Regions from separate parts of the Paenibacillus amylolyticus genome, predicted to be linked through region 4. Evidence: riboswitches for the same ligand, from Rfam matches in the RefSeq annotation. Region 4 holds a riboswitch; each other region holds the start of a gene.

Region 1 (3,127 bases), 2.2 Mb from region 4:
ATCTCCGTCATCCATATCGGCGACAAGAAATAATATATCATGCGTAATCTATCATGTCAACACTGAAAATAATAACAATAAAGCCCGAATCAGACGTCCATGTCGATTCGGGCTTTACCTTTAACTGCTGCTAATAGTTTGGTTCATTAATACGGAAGCATACTACAAATTACAGCTTGGAAGGCCAGTTGCCATACCATGCATAACCGCCTCTTCTTTCTTTATCAATATCACTTAATTTGTATTTAACTACCCCGTCACGACCAATAAAGATTGGTTTATCCGTTCCGATCTCATAGAAGCGTGCCCAAATTGGTGCAGCTTTGGAATCAGCGATAATTTTACTATCTCCATTAGCTCTTTCATACTTGTAACCCGTAATTTTCACTTTGTTAAACCAAGCCTCCGCTCCTTTAATGGATGCGGTAATTTTAGCGTTAGCAGGTCTGGTTTTCAGAAATTTAACAATCGTTACACTCTCTCCAGCTGTCAGCGATGGCACTTCGTAGATTCTTGCGCTCGCTGGTTTAAGAGAGCTGGAATCATGTTGTTGTCCCCATGCTGTCAGCTTACCACCTGAAACGACCTGTGTATTCAGAATCGCCTCCACACCTTTGGCAACTGAATTTTTACTGCGGTTAGCAAGTGTACTGTCGATAAATGAGAAATCACCTTTGCGTGCTGCTACTTCATCCAGCATGATCATTACATTAATCATGGCATCATCATTGTAAGTGATGTGCTTGTGGTATCCGGAGCTTTGGTAAACTTGTGGCCATCCGCCGTTTGAATACTGCATGTTGATCAAAAAGTTAATTCCTTTGATTGCAGCTGTGGAGTAACGCGGATCATTTGTCTTTTTAAATTCCTTCGCCAATCTTCTAATTTCTGAGTATGTAGCCTTGTTGTCTATCGTGGACTTTGCCCACTCTCCACTTGTCTGTTTATAATCTTTTCTCCAACCTCCATCCGGCAGCTGGTTCTTAAAAATATCAGAAATACTCGCTGTAGTACCCGACGCATCTGCAGCAGATACCGTCCCTACAGGGAGAACTGCCATTCCAACTACTGAGAACACCATCGTACATGCCAGGACAAAAGTAATTATTTTCTTCGCTTTCAAATGTAACACTCTCCTATGTTCGTTTTTATAAATCTTCCACTTCTACTTTACGTATGATATACGCCCCAAACCTCCTTTATTTGTATTTATCGCATAATAAAATCAATTTTCATCCAATATGTGGATTGGATAATCAGATAATATGCAAAAAATCGATTTTTGTCAATATATGCAACTTAATGAATATAATCTCTCTAATTCTACATAACGGGATAGTCCTTTTAACTCATGACAAACCTATTTATTTATCCAAATTCGTCTTAAACGAACCAATAATGACGTTTTTGTCATGAATGATACCCAAACTTGATCCCTTCTTTCATATAAAAACCTTAATTCCGCTAACATTGAGGTATTACGAAGGGTTTTAAATGGGTTTGACAATTACGCATTTATGCAATATAGTTTCAAATAGTTACAAAAACTTAATTATTCATTGCCGAGTTTCATGTTTGAAAACGGGGGAACCAATTTGGGTGAATTATTCTTATACATAGGAAATATAGGGAACCTTCTACCGAACCCTTAGCTAACTCCGTAGGCATCGAAGGGAGAACATTGATTTTGAAAAAACTGATTATCTCCATTTTTGGAGCAGCTGTATTATTTACATCCGGGGCAACAAGCACAGAGGCAAGCAGTATCAACTCCGTAGTGAACAACATGACAGGTATTCCTTACAAATGGGGTGGCACAACTGTAGCCGGCTTCGACTGTTCTGGTTTTATGAGATATCTTTTCAACAAATACAGCATTGAATTACCACGTACTTCGCAGCAGCAAGCCAAAGCAGGTACTCCCGTATCCAAGAGCAATGTTCGGACAGGTGATCTGGTGTTCTTTAATACAACAGGCAAAGGCATTTCACATACAGGTGTATATATCGGCGGCGGACAATTCGCTCATGCCTCCAGCAGTAAAGGTGTAAGCATCACGAAGTTATCGAATCCATACTTCAATGATCGTTATGTAACAGCACGTCGGGTAACTGGACAGTTTATGTATGATAAAATGTTAGGTAAAATGTGATTCACATACAAAAAGGCATCGGTTATTAACCGGATGCCTTTTTTGCACTTAAAAATGTATGTTGCATTGCTTACTAATGCAGCGCCTTCTGCACTCGCATCGCACCCTGAGACAGGGCATGTCCTCCACCAACAGCTCCAGCCACGGCTACGGTCTCCATAATCTCCTGATCTGTTGCTCCCTTGGCACGGGCTTCTTCTACATGGTAGAAAGTACATACCTCATTGTTGGCGAATAATCCAATGCCAAGTGCAATTAGCTGTTTTGTCTTCGCATCAATCACGCCAGGTTGGAAGCATTCTCCGGTAAACTCATGATACGACTTCACCACACCTGGCAGCACATCGCTTAATGCTCCAATCTGATCCTTGTAGGCATGAACTTTATCATTCATCAATGTCATGGCTTGTAGCACACCCTCTCGGCTATAGTTACAGATCTTCCTCACTGTACCTATCTTCTCTCCCGAGTGAGCCAATTATGCCAAGAAATCATGGTAATTCCAAACATTTAACGCTCATGGCTCTGCCATAATTATAAGCTGTTACTCACTAAGTGGACTCTGGCGCGGCTCGCTGAACAGCTGATAGCTGTAACCTCGGTCCAGCTTAACGACACGTCGATTCTGACGACGGATAAGTACCTGCTCGCCATCCCAGGCAACCACAATGCCCTTCACGTCGTTCGATTCCAGCTCGTCCCGTACGACTCTAACTTTCTCACCTGACAGACGCAGGGCGTCCAATTCTGTATCACTAATCATCTTCATGGCTCCTATATTTCAAATTTATTTACAAAAAGAGACCTAAATGAAAAGTCATTTAGGTCTCACGTGACTGTATTGGACTGTCATGTCATTCGAAATTATGTCCCGACTGAAAGTTACCGCTGCGCGTGCTCTTTGCTGTCGTTCTTCTCGAACCAAAAATCAAGCACTTTGGCGGACATCACACGTTCTTCAAGGTACTCCACTTG
Region 2 (3,127 bases), 3.1 Mb from region 4:
GCCCAAGATGATTCGGCCACCTTATGGAGACATTAATGAAGAACAGCTGAGATGGGCTGCCAAACAACACTATAGCATTGTGAACTGGAACGTAGACTCCCTGGACTGGAAAGGCCTTTCAAAGGAACAAGTGAAAGATAACATCCTGTCTGCCGTGAAACCTGGCTCCATCGTTCTGCAACATGCTGGAGGCGGTGTAGGATCAAATCTGAACGGTACGATTGAGGCTCTGCCTGAAATTATTGAGGAACTACGTAAACGGGGATATGAACTGGTCACTTTGGACGAAATGCTGGGATTGCCAAAGGCCAAAGATTAGGATGACCGTGATAACAAATAATGAGAATATTAAAAGGGTGCTGTTCAATCGCGAATTAGCGACTGGCAGACACCCTGTTTGAATTCATTTTAAATGTTATTTTCTCTCTACTTCAGAATGTACAGCTCGATATCCTGAAAACCAAATGAGCTTACAGACTGTTTGCTACCCGGGATAAAGATATCAATCCGGTGACCCTTGATTGCACTGCCCACATCACGTGCTGTGGCTACAAAAGCTTGTTTTGGCAATCCTGGATGGCTGTGACCAGTTACCAGTACTTTAGTTCCAAGTGGAATCACACTTGGATCAACTGCAATCGTACCCAGTTCAAGGTCATTCCCGAAATAATCGACTGCACCCCAGCCTCCATTTTCAGACGGATCTGCAGAGTATGCCGTTGCTTTTACGTTCACAGCTTTGCTGTAATCGAATGTCTTACCCCAGGCTTGAACCACTTTGTTATCTGCGTTAACGTCCAAACTTGCTGTGGTAACCGTTTTGGCTGGGGTCTTGCTCTCCGTTGCCGCAGCGGCTGCAACATTGTTTGCCTTACCGGGAATCGTAATTTTCAAACCACCATAAATGTTGTAAGCCGAAATGTCGTTGTTTGCTTTAACCAACGTGTTGAGTGCTACTCCATATTGTTTTGATAAGGTGTAGAAGGTATCCCCTTCTTTGGCCACATGAACTGAATCGGCGTGAGCCGGAACGGCTTGAATGAGCATTGCTGTTGTCATTAATGCTACTGCTGTTTTGGCTATACGTTTCTTGTTAATCATGGTCTTCCTCCCTCATTGTGCCTGCGAAGTTAGTTGTCGGATTCGGATGAGGAGCCCACCCTATAGGTTATTCGTTACATTTGAAACGTTATGTACCCAATTCACCCCAAGCAGTGTGCCGTAGATCTTCCCCCTGCACAATCTGCATCGTTACATCCCCCGCACTCCCTGTCCGGAAGTTTCGGCAGAGTTCAATATATCACAATTTTGTAACCTGAACTTGTAGTAATTCTTACCAAATGGTTTTTAGCATGTAAGCATTTGTAAGAATACTGGTTAATTCAGAAAATTTGGTTGACCCGATTCCTTTACATTTGGTAACAGAATAGTTACTTTTCCGAATCCATACGTCATTATTATCCATAAAAAATAGCGTTACCGACTCGAAGTCAGTAACGCTATTTGATCACATCGTTTAGAGTACTTTCGCAAGAAAATCACGTGTACGTGAATTTTTGGGTGCTCCAAACACCTCATCAGGTGTTCCCTCTTCCACAATAACCCCGCCATCCATGAACAGGATTCGGTCTCCCACTTCACGTGCAAAACCCATCTCATGTGTTACGATGACCATCGTCATCCCGCCTTCTGCAAGACGTTTCATGACATCCAGCACTTCGCCGACCATCTCAGGGTCCAGTGCCGACGTAGGCTCGTCAAACAGCATCACATGCGGCTGCATGGCCAATGCTCTAGCAATGGCGATCCGCTGCTTCTGTCCACCAGACAGCTGATTCGGGAATGTATCTTTTTTATCGTACAAGCCCACGGTGTTAAGCAGATCAGCGGCGATTTTCTCCGCTTCCTGAGTGGATTGTTTCTTCACTCTAATTGGAGCAATCGTAATGTTTTGCTCTACCGTTTTGTGTGGGAACAGGTTGAAGTGCTGGAACACCATGCCCATTTTCTCACGAGTTGCGTTAATGTTATGCTTGGGGTCCGTGATTGACACGCCTTCAAAATCAATCTCTCCTGAGGTAGGCTGTTCCAGCAGATTCAAACAACGCAAGAAAGTACTTTTACCTGAACCGGAAGGACCGATGACCACGACAACCTCACCTTTGCCAATCGTCACGTTTATGCCCTTAAGCACATCGTTATTTCCATAAGATTTGTGTAATTGTCTAACGTCTATCACTTGCACTCAACTTCCTTTCCAGTCGTCCCAGCAGCTTGGACAAAATGAACGTCATTACAAAGTAGATGGCTGCTGCAATCAAAAATGGACTCAAGCCTTGGTACGTAATGTTCTTGACTACACTTGCCTGATACATAATATCCACCATACCGATAACTGAGATAATAGAGGATTCTTTAATGATAGTTATGAATTCATTACCGATCGCTGGTAATACAGCTTTGAAGGCTTGTGGCAATATGATATAACGCATCGCGGCGCCTCTTCCCATACCTAATGAACGCGCTGCCTCCAACTGACCACGATCCACACCTTGGATACCTGCACGGAAAATCTCCGCCAGATACGCACCACTATTAATGGAAAGCGTGATAATACCTGCCTGAAGGGCAGTGAAGTTAATGCCAAAGCTCAGGGAAAAACCATAGTAAATAATCATCAATTGTACCAGCATCGGTGTGCCACGGATCACTTCAACGTAAGCCGTACCGATCCAGCGCAAGATTGCAGCGTCATGCAAACGGAACAAACAGATGATCAATCCAATAATTACCCCGAAGATAACCCCAAGTGCAGACAACAGAAGTGTGTATCCTACACCTGTAGCATAGAAACTTTTGTACTCCCAGAATACTTGGAAAATATTTTGTGATTTGTTCGCTTTATCCGCCATCAAGAGGCTGGCGTCCGTCACCATCTGATTGATTTTATCTTCACTTTTCAGTCGCTCCAGTGTTCCATTTACTGCAGCTAGCAGCTCGGTATTACCTTTACGAATCCCAATTGCCGCTTCTGCTTGCTCTTCGTCCGGAACAGCAGCAGCAAGTCCAATGATATCGTCCAGATAACCTACAGCAACGGTATCTTCAACGATTGCCGCGTCAATGC
Region 3 (3,127 bases), 1.5 Mb from region 4:
TTGCCGCGATTATCGTTGTGCTGAATGTATATCTGATCATTCAGACGATTCGGTTATTCTAATCTCATTTTAATTGGCTAAATACTAAAAAGGCTGATCAACTCCGGTATTTTATACCCAGTTGATCAGCCTTTATTGTTGCAATACAGCAACATGTTTCCTTTTATAGTAAAACTCAAACTCCAATAAACAACCATCTGCATCTAATCCTGATTTGGTATCAATAACGGCAAGAGTTGATCCAATGAATCAACGGTCCAATCCGCACGTTTGTCATCCGATAGTTCTGGCTGGAATCTTCCGTAACCCTGCATAATTCGAATCGTACGCATGCCCAGCTTCCGAGCAGGTATAATGTCGTTATCGATCCGATCGCCGATCATGACGGCTTCCTCCGGTTCACAACCGGCCTGCTTCAAGGCCACAGCGTATAACTCAGGGTCTGGCTTAGACACTCCTTCTTCAGCCGAACATGCCAGAACATCAACATACTTCCGCAAGCCATAGCTTTCCAGTCTCTCTTCCGTTCCAGGACTCTGATTGGCAATAATGCCAATGCGATAATGCCGTGACAACTGCTGAAGAACGGAATCCGCTGAAGGAAAAGGACGTTCAAGATCTTTTTGAAACTTCAGCTTGTCCTGAATCTGTTTCTGATGCCCCTCGTCTTCAACGAATGTGCGAATCGCCACTCTCATAGGCCATTGCTCATATTTTCGGTAACAACTCGCGAACAGTTCGCGTACCGCCTCAATTGTCACCGGATACCCCAAAGCACAAGCTTCACGGACAAACTGTCCGATAATATCATCAACCGGCTCCCATTCATCCACCAGCGTATCTCCAACATCAAAAAACAACCATTTCAATCCACCTACATCCGGCACGCCAATTCCTCCTTGTAAGCATAAAAAAGAAGACTCACCATCCTGCATGAGTCTCCTCAAACTTCCGTTTATCGATACATTCAATTATAACAGGCACCTTACACCTGAGCAATCACAAGCTATGGCATTAACCATTGAGGAGAAAGCCAACTTCCCCATTGAGCGAATATACAATCCGGTCTGCGCCCATGCCCCGATAGATGCCCTTAGGATGACTCTGCTCCGTAATGACGCACAGGGATTTCGATGTCCATGAACGGCAGATCTGTAAATAACGACAGGTCAGATTCAGGCTGTTCTCGAAAATAAACACGTTGCCTACGCTGCCCTGCGGCAAAAACCATTTTTGAGCTGCAGCCGTATTCATGCGAATGACATGTTCTACTCCGATTCTACGGAGTCTTCGCTCTTCCCCTGCACTGTTGGTTAGAACGGCAAACGGCATTTTTTTGTACATCAGCAATTTGATAAATTTACGTCCTGCTTCATTTGGAGCAGTCACTAAGATCATCTCAGTATCCATCATTCGTTCCTCCCTTGGCGTGAAAAGACAACAAAAAAGAAGCGTGGGGGACCAAGGCCTCCCGAACGCTTCTTAAATAACCCATGGCGAAAACACCATGAACCAGCGTACGGCTTGTTGCCTCTCCCTTTAACGCTTACGAGGTTAGCTGACGGATTCGGGCGCGAGAGTCGCCCTATTTCCGGCTGTCACCGGAAAATTCACCCCATGAATGCCCACTGTCCTGGACAGCGCATTCCGTTGGTTCCCCCGTTTCCCATTCATTAATGAATGGAAACTCAGCGATTAAAACATCGTTCGTATATCTTAAGGTAAGATCGAGCGATATTATCGTTTGTTTCGTTTTTCAAGTACAATTTAGTTTAAATTGAAATTACGTTATGAATCATACACCCGTGCCATGTCGGTGTAAAGTCCGCCCAGATCACCAAATCGGCAGATTTTTGCCAATTCCTATCCATAATAACGCTTACAACAAAGTTATACTCTATCTATCTCTTCAAGGCTATCTAATTCTCACTCTGGCGTAAATCACTTCGCAATTCATTCACGTATTCTGCACAACTTGCCTGTTTTGATTCTTTTAACACCATATTAGTTTTGCAATATTTAATTGCAACCAATATAATAGAAGATATAAGAGTAAATAAATGGAGGCGATTTAGATGACAGTCTACGATTACAAAGTGAATACCCTTCGCGGTCAAGAAGTTGAAATGTCCGACTACCGTGACAAAGTGCTCCTGATTGTGAATACGGCAAGCTCATGCGGCCTTACCCCTCAATTCAAAGGTCTGCAAGAATTGCAAGACAAATTTCAAGATGCTCCATTTGAAGTTCTTGGTTTCCCAAGCAACCAGTTTGCACAGGAAAAAGGATCTTCCGACGATATTGCCGAGTTCTGTCAGATGAATTATGGCGTGAGCTTCCCCATGTTTGAGAAAATTGATGTGAACGGTTCAAGCGCTCACCCTCTTTTCCAACACCTTAGCACAGAAGCTCCTGGCCTGCTCGGCTCCAAAGCAATCAAATGGAATTTCACCAAATTCCTGGTGAATCAGAACGGACAGGTCATTAAACGTTATGCTCCCAAAACAACACCGGACAAGATTGAAGAAGATATCAAGAATTTGCTGCAAAAATAATACACAGGCCACCCGTAGCCGGTAGGTAGAGCAACATTCCTCCGGTAATGGATGGCCTTTTTTCAACCCAGATGTCATACTGTTCGAAAAAGACAAAAAAAGCAGCTTCCCATTAATGGAAAGCTGCTTTTTAATCGTTCATATGATGCGGTCGAGAGGACTCGAACCTCCACGGGCATACGCCCACTACCCCCTCAAGATAGCGTGTCTGCCATTCCACCACGACCGCATGTCGTAAATAATCGGCAACAGAATTGATTATACCGGGTTCAGAACTAAAAGTAAAGTATTTTTTAATACTTCTTTTTCAGCTAGGCATTTTCATCAAAAATCGCATAATCTCGTCATCATTACCCATGAACTGCATATGATTAGATTTGATCCCCTCTCTTTAGGTAAGAGCCGATCTTGTTGGTTCATTTATATATAGTCCTTCCTTATATATAGTCCTCCCTGCACTTCGCAAAATAAATAACACAATAAGTTATATAAAATAACACAAATATTAAATCCCAGATTTAATCCATTAAATTTCACGGATACTATTGACAAAAAGCGGACATTCATGGGAT
Region 4 (3,127 bases):
ACAAAGCTCGGCGCCCAGTCCGGGATGCCGTCCGCACGTGAAGTTGAGGCCTTCCTGGCTGAGCATGCCGCAGAGGCTTAATAATTGATATAACAAAGAGGCTCTTATTCTCCGAAAAGGGGATTAAGCGCCTCTTTGTTATGCGTGTGCAGAGATTATTTCTTCTCTGACAGCCACATGGCGATATTTGCAATCTCTTCGTCCTGCAGTTTGCCCTTGAAGGAAGGCATACCACCTTTACCTTTGACAATCGTAGAATAGATCTTCTCCAGATCATCCTGGCTGCCGATGTTGGCCAGAGCAGGTCCTACGCCACCTTGAAGCTGATCCCCGTGACAGGAGATACAATTGGCTTTGACCAGTGCTTCAGCTTGTCCGGCATCCAATGTTACTTCCGGCATGGTTGGCTTGGCTTCTTCAGCTACTTCTTCTTTCCCTGGAAGCGTAAACATTAAAACAATAGCTAAAGCGCATGCTGCAAAAAATACTCCGCTCATGATCCATTTGTGCATCCCTTATGTCCCCTCCAGAATGAAAGATCATCTAACCTGAAACTATCCATATCATTATAACGGAACCTGTACTGACATCATAGCATTTTGTGGGAATTTTTTGAACTAATCACATAACAAGGGGCAAATTTGGTTGTTTTGCAATGGATTCTAACCGCGAGGCCCTTCATAAACCATACAGTGAAAGGGCTTCAAGCCGCTGGGGGTCTGTCGTTCGTATGTATCCTGGGTGACAAATCCACTCTTCAGATAGACTTGAATGGCACGAGCATTCCAAGTGAGTACTTCCAGATCAATCTCATTCGTGGGATTTCGGCGAATAGCTTCTTGTACAATGGCAGTGACAAAAGCTGTCCCTTGACCCTGACCACACAGCTCTGGATGCATGCCAAGGCCAATCCGGGTTACCCCTTGAAGTGGGAAGTATTGAGCAAACCCACATATACGATCGTTCTGATCCAGGACGATCGCATATTGCTCCTGCCGCAGCTGTGCATCTCCGAATTCCACTTCCAGAGCTTTCATCTGCTCCCAGGGGAGCCAGCTGTAGATATTGTAAGGCGGATCATACTGCCAACTGCAGATAAGCTCCGCATGTTCTTCTCGCATGGGTACAACGTGAAACGTCACAGGGGTTTCCTTCATACACCTGCATGCTCCTTTCCTTGAAACAGAACTCTTTGTCCACTCTACAAAAGAGATGTTCATTTAGCAAGTCTTCCTTCCCAAGAAAAAAAATGAAACAAAAGTTCCGGTAATTTCGTTTATATTATAACGGGATGGGTAAAAACATCATAAGGGCACGGACGAACGAACGCAAAATGAACCTGTTGATGTCGCAGGATATGCCCCGAGTATAACTTGCAACATGAATAAGGATTGAAGCACAAAAAAACCGCCGGATACATTCCTGCGGAGAATGTACCGGGCGGTTCTGTTATGCTTCTTGCTTCGTTCCAATATGGTTAATGGTTACAGCATCATGTTGCTCAGCTTGTCCCTAGTCAAGGGCCAGTGATTCATATGCGTCCGTGCTCATAATCCGTTTTGCGCCAACATAACGATTGGCCCAATAGTTTTCACTCAATGCACTGATCGTAACGCCTTTGGAAGAAGAGGAGTGTGCGAACTTTCCATCCCCTACAAAGATTCCTACATGGGACACGCCTTTACCTGTTGTATTAAAGAACACCAGATCGCCAGCTCTCATCTCCATGCGGGATACGGAATCGCCCATGTCGAATTGGGAACTGGATTGGCGTGCCAAATCAATACCCAACTTGTCGAATACATACCGGGTAAATCCGGAGCAATCAAAGCCGTTAAGCGTTGTTCCCCCACTTTTGTATGTAGTTCCCATTGCTGAATCAATTACTGTGTCCATCTTTGAATCTGCGAATGCGCTACCTGCACCAAGCGATAAAGCGAATGTGATGCTAAGTACAGCTGCGGTTAATTTCTTCTTGAACAAGAGATATTCCCCTTCCAATGCCTGCGAGGTTAGCTTAAGGATTCGGTTGAAGGTCCCCTATGATCCCTCTGTAGCAAGATCAATTCACCCATAACTGGTTCCCCCGCTTCCCAGGTGCCAGGAATTTGGCTATGCTAGTTATGCACCTGCGAAATCAAGAAATGACGATTTAATTTTAAGTAGTTACAAATATGAATGTAAAGATTACAAAGTTGTTACTAAAAACTCACTGCGATTATTGTAACAGAGGAGTACGGCTTTGGCAACGTTTAGCAACAAATTTAGCAAAAAAAACCTCGACCTTTGACGGGGAAAGGTTGAGGTTTGCCTATTTATAAGTACATATTAGGCCATGAGTTTAACATGTGATGGTAACAATTTTTAAACTATCTGCTCTCGCCTTTGGATATTTTGGACTGCCATAATCGGAAATGGCTGCATATTTTCCACAGACTCAATAGACATCTGGCAAGTGGATACGTCTGTTGTAGTATAAGTCCGGTCAGTCCAGTTAATAACCATGAGGCTGTAGTGAATGCCCCAAAGACGAGCAGGTGTACTCCGCCCAGCAGTAATGCAATGCCGATTACAGCGATGAGATGACGCAGTGCAATCCAGAGTGCTTTGAGGGTACCGTGAGCCCCGCCTTCTCCTTCTGGTGCCGAAACACCGAACTGCATATAGAGTATGACATGGTGGATGATCCAACCATATACAATCCAGGCAGCAACATAAGGTATGCCAGGTAAAAGTAATTGAAGGGAATGAAATCCGTCCATGAGAATCGAGTAGAGCTTCGGTATGAGCCAGTAGGCGGGCAGAAGTATCAATAATGTACGTATGGTGTGGAGCAGCAGCATCGGTTTCCACAGATTTTTGATTCCGCGGACAAAGGGAATGCGCTCTTCTGTAGAATTAAAGTGCTGAAGTGAGTAGAGCAGTCCTGCCTGAATGAGGGGGCTGATCAACATGCGAACCAGCAGCATGCCCCCGAGAATCCATAGATAACGATGAACCTCCGGATGGGTAGACAGGTTAAGTTGACTTTCCATTTTGAACAAAAGTGTACTCAGCTCACCGGCATCAGCATCTGGATAGCGAAGGAGCAGTGGGATGACGGCCGATTGTACCATTCGATAGAAGA

The links. A riboswitch is a leader RNA that binds a small molecule or an ion and turns the genes downstream of it on or off. The one in region 4 is predicted to bind cyclic di-AMP.
Region 1: it holds a riboswitch for cyclic di-AMP, as region 4 does, so the genes downstream of both, V6668_RS10600 (C40 family peptidase) here and V6668_RS00530 (C40 family peptidase) in region 4, are expected to answer to the same signal.
Region 2: it holds a riboswitch for cyclic di-AMP, as region 4 does, so the genes downstream of both, V6668_RS17520 (3D domain-containing protein) here and V6668_RS00530 (C40 family peptidase) in region 4, are expected to answer to the same signal.
Region 3: it holds a riboswitch for cyclic di-AMP, as region 4 does, so the genes downstream of both, V6668_RS07255 (hypothetical protein) here and V6668_RS00530 (C40 family peptidase) in region 4, are expected to answer to the same signal.

What each region holds. Positions count from the first base shown of each region.
Region 1 is NZ_CP145892.1:2,329,989-2,333,115, reverse strand. It holds gene pelA (pectate lyase) at 170-1,132, opposite strand; cyclic di-AMP (ydaO/yuaA leader) riboswitch at 1,551-1,682, shown strand; gene V6668_RS10600 (C40 family peptidase) at 1,688-2,152, shown strand; gene V6668_RS10595 (carboxymuconolactone decarboxylase family protein) at 2,226-2,555, opposite strand; gene V6668_RS10590 (hypothetical protein) at 2,697-2,915, opposite strand; gene V6668_RS10585 (hypothetical protein) at 3,035-3,127, opposite strand, start outside.
Region 2 is NZ_CP145892.1:3,946,931-3,950,057, forward strand. It holds gene V6668_RS17515 (polysaccharide deacetylase family protein) at 1-319, shown strand, start outside; gene V6668_RS17520 (3D domain-containing protein) at 427-1,101, opposite strand; cyclic di-AMP (ydaO/yuaA leader) riboswitch at 1,104-1,298, opposite strand; gene V6668_RS17525 (amino acid ABC transporter ATP-binding protein) at 1,517-2,239, opposite strand; gene V6668_RS17530 (ABC transporter permease subunit) at 2,226-3,127, opposite strand, start outside.
Region 3 is NZ_CP145892.1:1,633,209-1,636,335, reverse strand. It holds gene V6668_RS07265 (Nramp family divalent metal transporter) at 1-62, shown strand, start outside; gene V6668_RS07260 (HAD family hydrolase) at 204-887, opposite strand; gene V6668_RS07255 (hypothetical protein) at 1,015-1,413, opposite strand; cyclic di-AMP (ydaO/yuaA leader) riboswitch at 1,529-1,704, opposite strand; gene V6668_RS07250 (glutathione peroxidase) at 2,076-2,555, shown strand; tRNA gene V6668_RS07245 (tRNA-Leu) at 2,702-2,784, opposite strand.
Region 4 is NZ_CP145892.1:107,917-111,043, forward strand. It holds gene rbsK (ribokinase) at 1-81, shown strand, start outside; gene V6668_RS00520 (c-type cytochrome) at 156-512, opposite strand; gene V6668_RS00525 (GNAT family N-acetyltransferase) at 663-1,157, opposite strand; gene V6668_RS00530 (C40 family peptidase) at 1,513-1,983, opposite strand; cyclic di-AMP (ydaO/yuaA leader) riboswitch at 1,987-2,124, opposite strand; gene V6668_RS00535 (hypothetical protein) at 2,370-3,127, opposite strand, start outside.